One region of the Streptomyces sp. NPDC093568 genome, then DNA from elsewhere that is predicted to be linked to it. Evidence: riboswitches for the same ligand, from Rfam matches in the RefSeq annotation. Region 1 holds a riboswitch; the other holds the start of a gene.
The links. Region 1 has a riboswitch for cyclic di-AMP ahead of ACIRD7_RS27365 (NlpC/P60 family protein). Riboswitches for the same ligand answer to the same signal wherever they lie in the genome.
Positions count from the first base shown of each region.

Region 2: another riboswitch for cyclic di-AMP. It lies ahead of ACIRD7_RS28420 (LysM peptidoglycan-binding domain-containing protein); the one in region 1 lies ahead of ACIRD7_RS27365 (NlpC/P60 family protein).

Region 1 is NZ_JBIWJD010000007.1:175,389-180,454, reverse strand. It holds gene ACIRD7_RS27370 (tellurite resistance/C4-dicarboxylate transporter family protein) at 1-973, opposite strand, end outside; gene ACIRD7_RS27365 (NlpC/P60 family protein) at 1,340-2,521, opposite strand; cyclic di-AMP (ydaO/yuaA leader) riboswitch at 2,530-2,694, opposite strand; gene pcrA (DNA helicase PcrA) at 3,057-5,066, shown strand, end outside.
Region 2 is NZ_JBIWJD010000007.1:392,013-397,078, reverse strand. It holds gene fahA (fumarylacetoacetase) at 1-540, opposite strand, end outside; gene ACIRD7_RS28425 (HAD family hydrolase) at 855-1,685, shown strand; gene ACIRD7_RS28420 (LysM peptidoglycan-binding domain-containing protein) at 1,785-2,525, opposite strand; cyclic di-AMP (ydaO/yuaA leader) riboswitch at 2,531-2,716, opposite strand; gene ACIRD7_RS28415 (hypothetical protein) at 3,348-3,524, shown strand; gene ACIRD7_RS28410 (polyprenyl synthetase family protein) at 3,905-4,915, shown strand.

The DNA of each region.
Region 1 (5,066 bases):
GGGTGCTCGGGGCGGCGTAGGCCCGTACCGCGCCCGCCGTGACGGCCAGCCATGCCGCCACCGCGATCCACAGGAGTACCTCGCCGAGGGTCTCCAGCCAGGGGACGTCCTCGACGGCGGCGACGGAGAGGGTCGCCGCCGCGGTCATTCCCATCGGGAAGACGGTGGCCCACCGGCATACGTCGTAGCGCGTGCGTGGCCAGGCGAACTCGGCTAGCAGCAGGACGGCGTACCAGACGAGGTCGAGTGCGAGCACGGCCAGGGTCACCGTGCGCAGGACGCCTTCGTCGTCGTCGTTCCAGAGGTACAGGCCGGGGCTGTCGGCGGCGAGGAGTTTCGAGCCGGCGAGCGCGGAGATGGCGAGGGCGCCGCCCGCCACCCAGTGGTCGCCGGCGCCGTGGGCGAGCTGGCGCAGGTCGAAGCGGGGCATGGCTAGGACGTAGAGGGCGAGGCCCATCCAGAACAGGGCCAGGGCGGTGTGGGCGAGCCATGCCGTTTTCTCGGCCGCGGCGAGGGTCGCGCCGAGGACTGCCAGGCCCTGGGTGGCGACGCAGCTCAGGAAGACCGCGCCGGGCATGTGGCGGCGCCAGTGGCGGGCGACCGTGATGAGGAGGCCTGGCCAGAGGAGGGCGGCCAGGGCCAGGAGGGCCTCGGCGAGGGTTTCCCAGCCGAGGGCGGTGAAGCCGGTGCCGAGGACTGTGGTCGCGGCGACGGCGGTCAGGGCGGCTGGGGTGGCCGCGTCCTTGAGCCACCTCGGGCGGTCCAGGACGAGCCGGGCGATGAAGTCGCCGGCCAGGGCCAGCCAGGCCGCGGAGGCGAGGGCCAGGGCGATGCGGGAGAGGGTTTCGTAGCCCGTCTGGTGCAGGGCCACCGAGATGATGCCGGTCGCCATGACGGCGGCGCCGGCTGCGGGGGGTCGCTGCGACCACCAGGTGTGGAGGGGGGAGGGAGGAGGGGTGGTGCTGGCGGGCATGGGGCGATGCTATGGAGCGGGGTGGGGGTTGGGAGTGGGGCGCGCGGGGCAGGGGGTGCGCCTTGATGCCTGCGGCGCATGGGCGGGCTCGGTGGGGGTGCCTCTAGCGCCTGCGGGGCGGGGGTGGGTCGGGGCCGTGGGGGGGGGGGGGGGGGGGGGGCCCGCCGGGGGGGGGGGGGGGGGGGGGGGGGGGGGCCGGGGCGGGGGGGTGTCCGTCCTCGGACCGGCGGTTGGGGTTGGGGCGGTTGTGCTGTTTCTTGACGCCGGCCACTGCGGGCGGACACCCCCCGGCACGTCCCCTTCCCGCCGTACGCGGGTGCGGCGCCGTTGGGGTGCCCTCTCGACGTCGTGTGTGTGCGTGGTCGGTCAGGCGGGGCGGACCACGCTGTGGATCGACGACTCGCCGTCGTAGTAGATCGACTCCTCGCGGACGTACGCGCCCGGCTTCGGGGCGTGGATCATCATGCCGTTGCCGATGTAGATGCCCACGTGGGTGATGTCGTCGTAGAAGAAGACCAGGTCGCCGGGCTGGGCATTGGCGAGGGAGACTGTGGTGCCGGCGTTGACCTGGTCGTAGGTGACGCGCGGGATGTCCACGCCGGCGGCCTTCCAGGCGGCCTGGGTGAGGCCGGAGCAGTCGTAGGAGTCCGGGCCGGTGGCGCCCCAGACGTACGGCTTGCCGATCTGGGAGCGGGCGAAGGCCAGGGCCTTCTCGGCCTTGGTGGCGTAGGAGCTGTCCGAGGAGGAGTCTGAGGTGCCCGAGTCGGACGGGGTCTCGGCGCTCTCCTGCTGCTGGGCGGCTGCGGCGGCTGCGGCGGCTTCCTCGCGCTGGCGCTCGGCCTCCGCCTGCTGCCGGGCCAGTTCGGCCGCCTTGCGCGCGGCCTCCTCCTGCTTGCGCCTCTCGATCTCGGCGAGGCGGGCCTTCTCCTCCGCCGTCAGCTTCGAGAGAAGTTCGCGTGCGGCGGAGAGCTTCTGCTGGACGGTGGTCTTGGCGCTCTGGAGGTCGTTCTGCGAGTCGGTGAGCGTCTGAAGGCTCTCGGTGGCCTCCTGGCGCTTCTTCATCGTCGCGGACTGCTCGGTGAAGTACTCGTCGACCGATTCCTTCTGACGGTCCGTCATGCGGCCCATCAGCTGGGACTGGTCGAAGTAGTCCTGCGGGGTGTCCGCGAGCAGGAAGGTCGCCGTGTCGGGGGCCGCCGCGCCGGTGCGGTACTGGGCGGCGGCGTTGCGGCCGAGTTCCTCGCGGGCCTCGTTGAGCTTCTGGGTGCGCTGGGCGACGTCGTCGAGGAGGGTGTCGACGCGCTTGCGCTGCTTCGCGGTCTTCTCCTTGGCCGCGTTGTACTTCTCGGTCGCCGTCTCCGCCTGGCGGTAGAGGTCGTCGACCTTCTTCTCGACCTCTTCGAGGCTGGGCTTGTCGTCCGTCGACGGGCTGGCGTTGGCCGTCTGGGACAGCAGGGCCACGGATGTGAGGGCGGCCGTGGCGAGGGCAGGGGTGCGTATGCCTGCTACGCGCGTACCGGCGGGACGCGACTTGCGGTGCGACGCCAAGGGAGGCGACTCCTTCCATGCTCCGCCTACCGAGTTAGCTGTCGGGTTCGGGCGGGTGGTTCGGAAGGGTTGCCCTACGGCCGTCCCGGGAAGGGAAGTCGGGCCGATTCACCCCAAGTTCGGTGGGTCCCCGGCTCCGGTCGTCGTGACGCCGGACTCGGCGGAGGCCGCGCGGCCCGGCGTCGTTCGCCGGTGGGGGTCGTACGGCCTGCCCGGCACGGTAGCCAACTCGTGTGGCGTCTGTGAAGGTTGATGTTCGATATGCCCGATACATTTTCGTGACCTTGGAGTCAGTTAGCGTCGGGGGTGGTTGTTTGGGGTGATTGTGGGACGGTCTGTGTGGATCTCCGGGGGGTTGCGGGTTCTGTCTTGTTTGTTGGGTGATGTGACAGGCCTGACCTGGTGGTCGCGGCGCGTAAAGGCCTGGTCGCGGGGGGTGAGGGCGGGTGGCGTGGAAGATCGTTGGGATTCGGAATGGGTGATGTTTCCGGGGCGGCGGCGGGCTGTCAGTGGGGCGGCCTAGACTCGGAGAGCGATGAGCAGCCTCTTTGACGACAGCTTCCTGGCGGACCTCCAGGCCCCTCGGGCCCATGAGGAAGAGCACCCGCCGCCGCCCGAGGACGATCACGCTCCGGAACCGGTTCCGGACGATCTGTTCGGGGGGAAGTTCGACGTGCCGCCGGACCGGGACGGCCACTACCGCGACGGTGCCCCGCGGCCGGTCATCGACGCCGCCGCGCTGCTGGAAGGGCTGAACGACAACCAGCGCGCCGCCGTCGTCCACTCCGGCACCCCGCTGCTCATCGTGGCCGGGGCGGGCTCCGGCAAGACGCGTGTGCTCACCCACCGCATCGCCCACCTGCTGGCCGAGCGGCAGGTGCATCCGGGGCAGATCCTCGCGATCACCTTCACCAACAAGGCCGCGGGCGAGATGAAGGAGCGCGTCGAGCAGCTCGTCGGCCCGCGTGCGAACGCGATGTGGGTGATGACCTTCCACAGCGCTTGCGTGCGCATTTTGAGGAGGGAGAGCAAGAAGCTCGGGTTCACGTCTTCCTTCTCGATCTACGACGCCGCTGACAGCAAGCGGTTGATGGCGCTCGTGTGCCGGGATCTGGATCTTGATCCCAAGCGGTACCCGCCCAAGTCCTTCAGCGCCAAGATCAGCAACCTGAAGAACGAGCTGATCGACGAGGAGGACTTCGCCGCACAGGCGACGGACGGCTTCGAGAAGACCCTGGCGCAGGCCTACGCCCTGTACCAGTCGCGGTTGCGGGAGGCCAACGCTCTCGACTTCGACGACCTGATCATGACGACGGTCAATCTGCTGCGCGCCTTCCCCGATGTCGCCGAGCACTACCGCCGTCGGTTCCGCCATGTCCTGGTGGACGAGTACCAGGACACCAACCACGCGCAGTACGCGCTTGTGCGCGAGCTCGTCGGGACCAGCGAGCACCCCGTCGACGTGCCGCCCAGTGAGTACGATCTTCTGCCCGCCGAGCTGTGTGTGGTGGGTGACGCCGACCAGTCCATCTATGCGTTCCGGGGCGCCACCATCCGAAACATCCTCCAGTTCGAGGAGGACTACCCGGACGCGACGACGATCCTGCTGGAGCAGAACTACCGCTCCACGCAGACGATCCTGACCGCCGCCAACGCCGTCATCGAGCGCAACGAGTCCCGCCGCCCCAAGAACCTGTGGACCAACGCGGGCGCGGGCGCGCGCATCACCGGCTATGTCGCGGACACCGAGCACGACGAGGCGCAGTTCGTCGCCGACGAGATAGACCGACTGACGGACGCGGGCGACGCGAAGGCCGGCGACGTCGCCGTCTTCTACCGGACCAATGCCCAGTCCCGTGTCTTCGAGGAAGTCTTCATCCGCGTCGGGCTGCCCTACAAGGTCGTCGGCGGGGTTCGGTTCTATGAGCGCAAGGAGGTCCGGGATGTTCTCGCCTATCTGCGGGTGCTGGCCAACCCCGAGGACTCCGTGCCGCTGCGGCGCATTCTGAATGTGCCCAAGCGGGGCATCGGTGACCGTGCCGAGGCGATGATCGACGCCCTGTCGCAGCGGGAGAAGATCAGCTTCCCGCAGGCGCTGCGTCGCGTGGACGAGGCGTACGGCATGGCCGCGCGGTCGACCAATGCCGTCAAGCGGTTCAACACGCTGATGGAGGAGCTCCGTACGATCGTCGAGTCGGGCGCGGGGCCGGCGACGGTGCTGGAGGCGGTCCTTGAACGGACCGGCTATCTCGCCGAGTTGCAGGCTTCCACGGATCCTCAGGACGAGACCCGTATCGAGAACCTTCAGGAACTCGCGGCCGTCGCCCTGGAGTTCGAGCAGGAGTCGGGCGAGGGCGAGGCCGCGGCCGGGCTCGCGGACTTCCTGGAGCGGGTCGCGCTGGTCGCCGACTCCGACCAGATCCCGGACGAGGAGGAGGACGGCTCCGGTGTCATCACCCTGATGACCCTGCACACCGCCAAGGGCCTGGAGTTCCCGGTCGTCTTCCTCACCGGCATGGAGGACGGCGTCTTCCCGCACATGCGC
Region 2 (5,066 bases), 220 kb from region 1:
CGCCGGATCGGTGGGCGCCTTGCGCTGGCCCGAGGGCCGTACGACGTCCGTGCCGGAGACCACCACCGTGCCCGAGCGGCCGTGGTAGCCGATGGGCAGGTGCTTCCAGTTGGGGGTCAGCGAGTCCGCGGCGTCGGGGCGGAACATCTGGCCGACGTTCCGGGCGTGGTTCTCGGAGGCGTAGAAGTCGACGTAGTCCGCGACCTCGAAGGGGAGGTGCAGGGTCACCGAGGACAGCGGGTGGAACAGGTCGCGGACGGTCTCCTGGTGCGCGGGCACCGTCACCCACGCCGTCACCGCGCGGCGCACGTCGGACCAGGTGGTGCGGCCGGCCGCGAGCAGCGCGTTCAGGGAGTCCTGGGCGAGCAGCGGGGCGTACGGCGAGCCGAGGGCGTGGGCCGCCTTGCCCGCGTCGAGGACGTGGTCGCCGAGCCGGACGCCGACCCGTCGCGCGGGGTCAGAGCCGGGAAGGGAGAAGACGCCGTACGGAAGGTTGTGTGTGCCGAAGGGGTCGCCCTCGGGGAGATCGAAGGGGGGCATGGGGTGCTGCCTCACTCTCATCCGCTCCGTATGCCATGTGGTCGGGCCACACGTTACGGGTGGGGCGCCCGTCTTGGGCAGTGCCGGCCTCGCGTCGCCGGTGCCGGAGAAACAGCAGGTCGTCACGGCGGGCGGAGGTTCAGGCGCGGCTCAGGCGCGCTCCGGCACCACGTGGGAGTGAAATCGCGACGGGGAAAGGACAGTTGTGGGCGCGGAAGCAGAAGCGGAACCGGAACAGGTGTCAACGCATGTGAACACAGCAGCCGTCCGGTTCAGGTCGAGTCGATGGGGCCTCCTGTCCGTATTCTCTGATCATGGCCCCACCCATCGCATATTCACTCATCGCCACTGACCTGGACGGGACGCTGCTCCGCGGTGACGACACGCTTTCCGACCGGACCGTCGACGCGCTCGCGCGGGTGGCGGCGGCCGGTGCCCAGCACCTCGTCGTGACGGGACGGCCGGCGCCCAGAGTGCGTCCGCTGCTCGACGACTTGGGCAGTACGGGGCTCGCGGTGTGCGGACAGGGCGCGCAGTTGTACGACGCGGGCGCGGACCGTCTGCTGTGGTCCGTCACGCTCGACCGGGAGCTCGCGGAGACAGCGCTCGGCAAGATCGAGGCCGAGGTGGGGCAGGTGTACGCCGCCGTCGACCAGGACGGCGTCGACGGGCTCACGCTCATCGAGCCCGGGTATCTGATGCCGCACCCGACCCTGCCCGCCGTACGCGTCAGGCGCCGCGGAGACCTGTGGTGCGAGCCGATCAGCAAGGTGCTGCTACGCCATCCCAGCCTGTCGGACGACGAGTTGGCGGCGACGGCGCGTGCGGTGGTCGGTTCGCTCGCGACGGTCACCATGTCGGGGCCCGGCACCGTCGAACTCCAGCCATGCGGCATCACCAAGGCGACCGGTCTCGCGCTCGCCGCCGAGCATCTCGGGCTCGGTCCGCGCGAGACGATCGCCTTCGGTGACATGCCCAACGACATCCCGATGTTCGACTGGGCCGCGCGGGGCGTCGCGATGGCCAACGCGCATCCCGAACTCAAGGCGGTCGCCGACGAGATCACCCTGTCGAACGAGGACGACGGCATCGCGGTCGTCCTGGAGAGGCTGTTCGCGGGGAGCTTGGCGCATATCGTCCAGTAGAGGGTGATCTCCAGTAGAGGGTGATCGTCCAGTAGAGGACGATATGCGCCGATGAGTCGCTTACTTCCCCGGGGGCCCGGGAGTCCCGGGGGCGATTCCCTAGTAGGGCCCGTTCACGTTGTCGATCGAGCCGTAGCGCGCGGCCGCGTAGTTGCACGCGGCCACGATGTTCGCGACCGGGTCGTAGGGGTCGTACACCGTGCCCGGCACGTGGTACGCCGCGAACGTGGGGTCGATGACCTGGAGGAGGCCCTTGGACGGGGTGCCCGCCACGGCGTTGGAGTCCCAGTTGTTGATGGCCAGCGGGTTGCCGGACGACTCGCGCATGATGTTGCGGTGAATGCCGTCGTATGAGCCAGGGATTCCGTTTTGCGCCATGATGTCCAGCGCGTTGCGGATCCAGCCGTCCAGGTTGTTCGGGTACGACTTCACCGAGGTCTGGGTGGCCTGGGCGACGGAGGACTTCTTGGCGGGTGCGGACGCCTTGTCGGCCGTCTTGCCCGGCGCTGACGCCTTCTTGGTCGCCCGGACCTTCAGGTCGACGCCCGGGTGGATCAGGCGGGGGTTGTCGCCGATGACCTCGCGGTTGTCCTTGAAGAGCTGCTTCCAGCCGCCCTGGGCGTCGTAGCGGTCCGCGATGCCGTAGAGCGTGTCGCCCTTCTTGGTGGTGTACGTGATCGAGCCGGCCTTGGCCGTGGTGGAGGTCTTGGCGGGCTCCGCGGCACCTGCGGTGGTCGCGCTCAGGAGCGGGAGGGCGAGGGCGACGGTGCCGGTGCCGGCGAGGACGGCACGGTGGGTGAGCGGGTTGGTGCGGGGGCGGCGGTGCTTGCCTCGGGGCATGGCGCTGTTCCTCTCCGGCGCCTGCGAGGTGAGCTGTCGGGTTCGGGCGGGAGATGCCCGGCCGCGCCGTCTCGCGACGGTGCGACTTAACCCCAAGCCGGTGCGCGGGCGCCATCAAGGCGTCCGGTCCGGCGACTTACCTGGGTCCCCCGCTCCTGCCGCGCGTGTGTGAGTTACGTCGGGGATGACTCGGGCGGCGGCAGGATTAGGCGTCCGCCCGACGAGCGGGAACGTATGCGAGAGCACATGCCCGGAACAAGTGCCGTAATCACCTGTCGTGCGGTTGACCATGGTCTGAGGCGTATGGGGCGCTTGATCCTTTGCGGTTGCCAAGCCTCAACTTGCGTTCGGGGCAAGGCGGGGAGGGGTGTGCCCGGCCCAGGGTGCGGGCGGGGGTGAGTGACCCAATTCACTGGTGATCACAGAAGTGGCAAATCGGGCAATGGCTCCAACTCGCCTTTAACCGGCTGTCCGTGGAGTCCGTTTTTCCCGCGTCCGACGGAAAAGGGCCTCTTCGCCCTCCGGGTGGAGCGCGCCGCCGGGGTCGTGAAATGCCCCTTTTTGCAACTCATTGCCGTGTGCGGCCCGGAAGGGGCCGGTGAGCTCCCGGCCTCAACACGCGGGTCTGCTCGCCCACTTCCGCGCCGGGCTGCCCGGCCGCCGGGTCGGCGACCCCCGTGAGGACGGAACCTCCCATGCGGTGCACGTCGTTGTCATGACGATCGAGCGGCGCGCGCGGGTCGTGATGTGTCGTCTCGCAGGGGGAGGACATACGGATGTGCATGAGCGGGATCCCCGGCCGGTCGGCGGACCGGACGCATCGTGCGCCGCGGCCGGCGCGCCGCGGCCTTCGCGGCCTTCGCGGGCTTCGCGGCGAGCCCGGCGGGCCCGGCGTCCACCGCGGTCGTGCCGGCCATCGGTTTCGGTGGCCCCGTGCCCGCGCTGATCGACCCGGGGCTCCCTGGGGTCGTGGTGGCGGCAGGCACCGCCATGGCGTAGTGGCCGCGAACGATCAGGGCCCCGCCCTCCGGCGCGCGGCCCCGGCCGTGGGAGGCGGGGTCTGTGGGCCTTGTCGGCATGCCCAGGCCCCTGCGGGCGGCCGCGTCCGCGAGGGCCGGGACGCGGATGGCCTGCATGTTCTCGGATCCGATGGCGGCGTCGGTTCGGGATACAGGCCGCTACTTCCCTATAAGTCGATGGATATCCGGCCTTATCACGTGATCAAAAAAATACCGGCCGTGATCCGATACCGCCCGTGGTGGACGGGTGGGCGGCATCGGTGATCGAAACCTGACCGGATACGCTGACTTGAGTGATGGCAGCGACCTATCGACAAACCGTGTAACCGCCAGTAGACACCAGCAGACAGGAGACCCCTCGTGACCGTCGTCGGGCCGTTCGGGCTGAGCGTGCGGGACCAGGCTCTGGAAGCCGATGTCCAGGCCGGATTGGCGGCTGTCGAGGAGGGATTGCTCGAAGCCACCAAGAGTGAGGTCCCCTTCATCACCGAGGCCGCCCAGCACCTGGTGCGGGCCGGTGGGAAGCGGTTCCGGCCGCTGCTCGTGATGCTCGCCGCCCAGTTCGGGGATCCGTACGCGCCGGGGGTCGTCCCGTCGGCCGTCGTGGTCGAGCTCACCCATCTGGCGACGCTCTACCACGACGACGTGATGGACGAGGCGGCGGTACGGCGCGGGGTCGACAGCGCGAACACCCGCTGGGGGAACTCGGTCGCCGTACTGACCGGCGACTTCCTCTTCGCGCGCGCCTCGCACACCCTGGCCGACCTCGGGCCCGAGGCCGTTCGGGTGCAGGCCGAGGCGTTCGAGCGGCTGGTCACCGGACAGATCCTGGAGACGGCGGGGCCGCAGGACGGCCGGGATCCGATCGAGCACTACCTGGATGTGCTCAGCGGGAAGACCGGGTCGCTCGTGGCGGTGTCGTGCCGGTTCGGGGCGATGATGTCGGGCGCCGACGAGACGGTCGTAGACGTGTTGACCCAGTACGGAGAGCGGCTCGGGGTCGCCTTCCAGCTGGCCGACGACGTCCTGGACATCGCGAGCGACTCGCGGGAGTCCGGGAAGACGCCGGGGACGGATCTGCGTGAGGGCATTCCCACGCTGCCGGTGCTGCGGTTGCGGGAGCGGGCCGAGCGGCTGGGGCTGGCCGAGGACATCGCGCTGTGCGAGCTGCTGGACTCCGATCTGAGTGACGACGCGCGGCTCGCGGAGGCGTTGGCCCAGCTTCGGGTGCATCCGGCGCTCGAGCAGGCTCGGCGGGACACGGTGCGGTACGCGGAGGATGCGCGGGCCGCGCTGGCGCCCTTGCCGGATCTTGATGCCAAGGCGGCGTTGATGGAGTTGTGCGACGCGGTGGTGCATCGCGCCGGGTAGGGGTTTCCAAGGGGCTTCGCCCCCTGGACCCCCATCGGCCTGAACGGCCTCGTCCTCAAACGCCGGCTGGGCTGAAAAGAACCGTGTGACGCAGGTCACAATGCTGGACTGAGTCCAAAGTAAGATCGCCTCCGTATGAATGCCCAGAAGC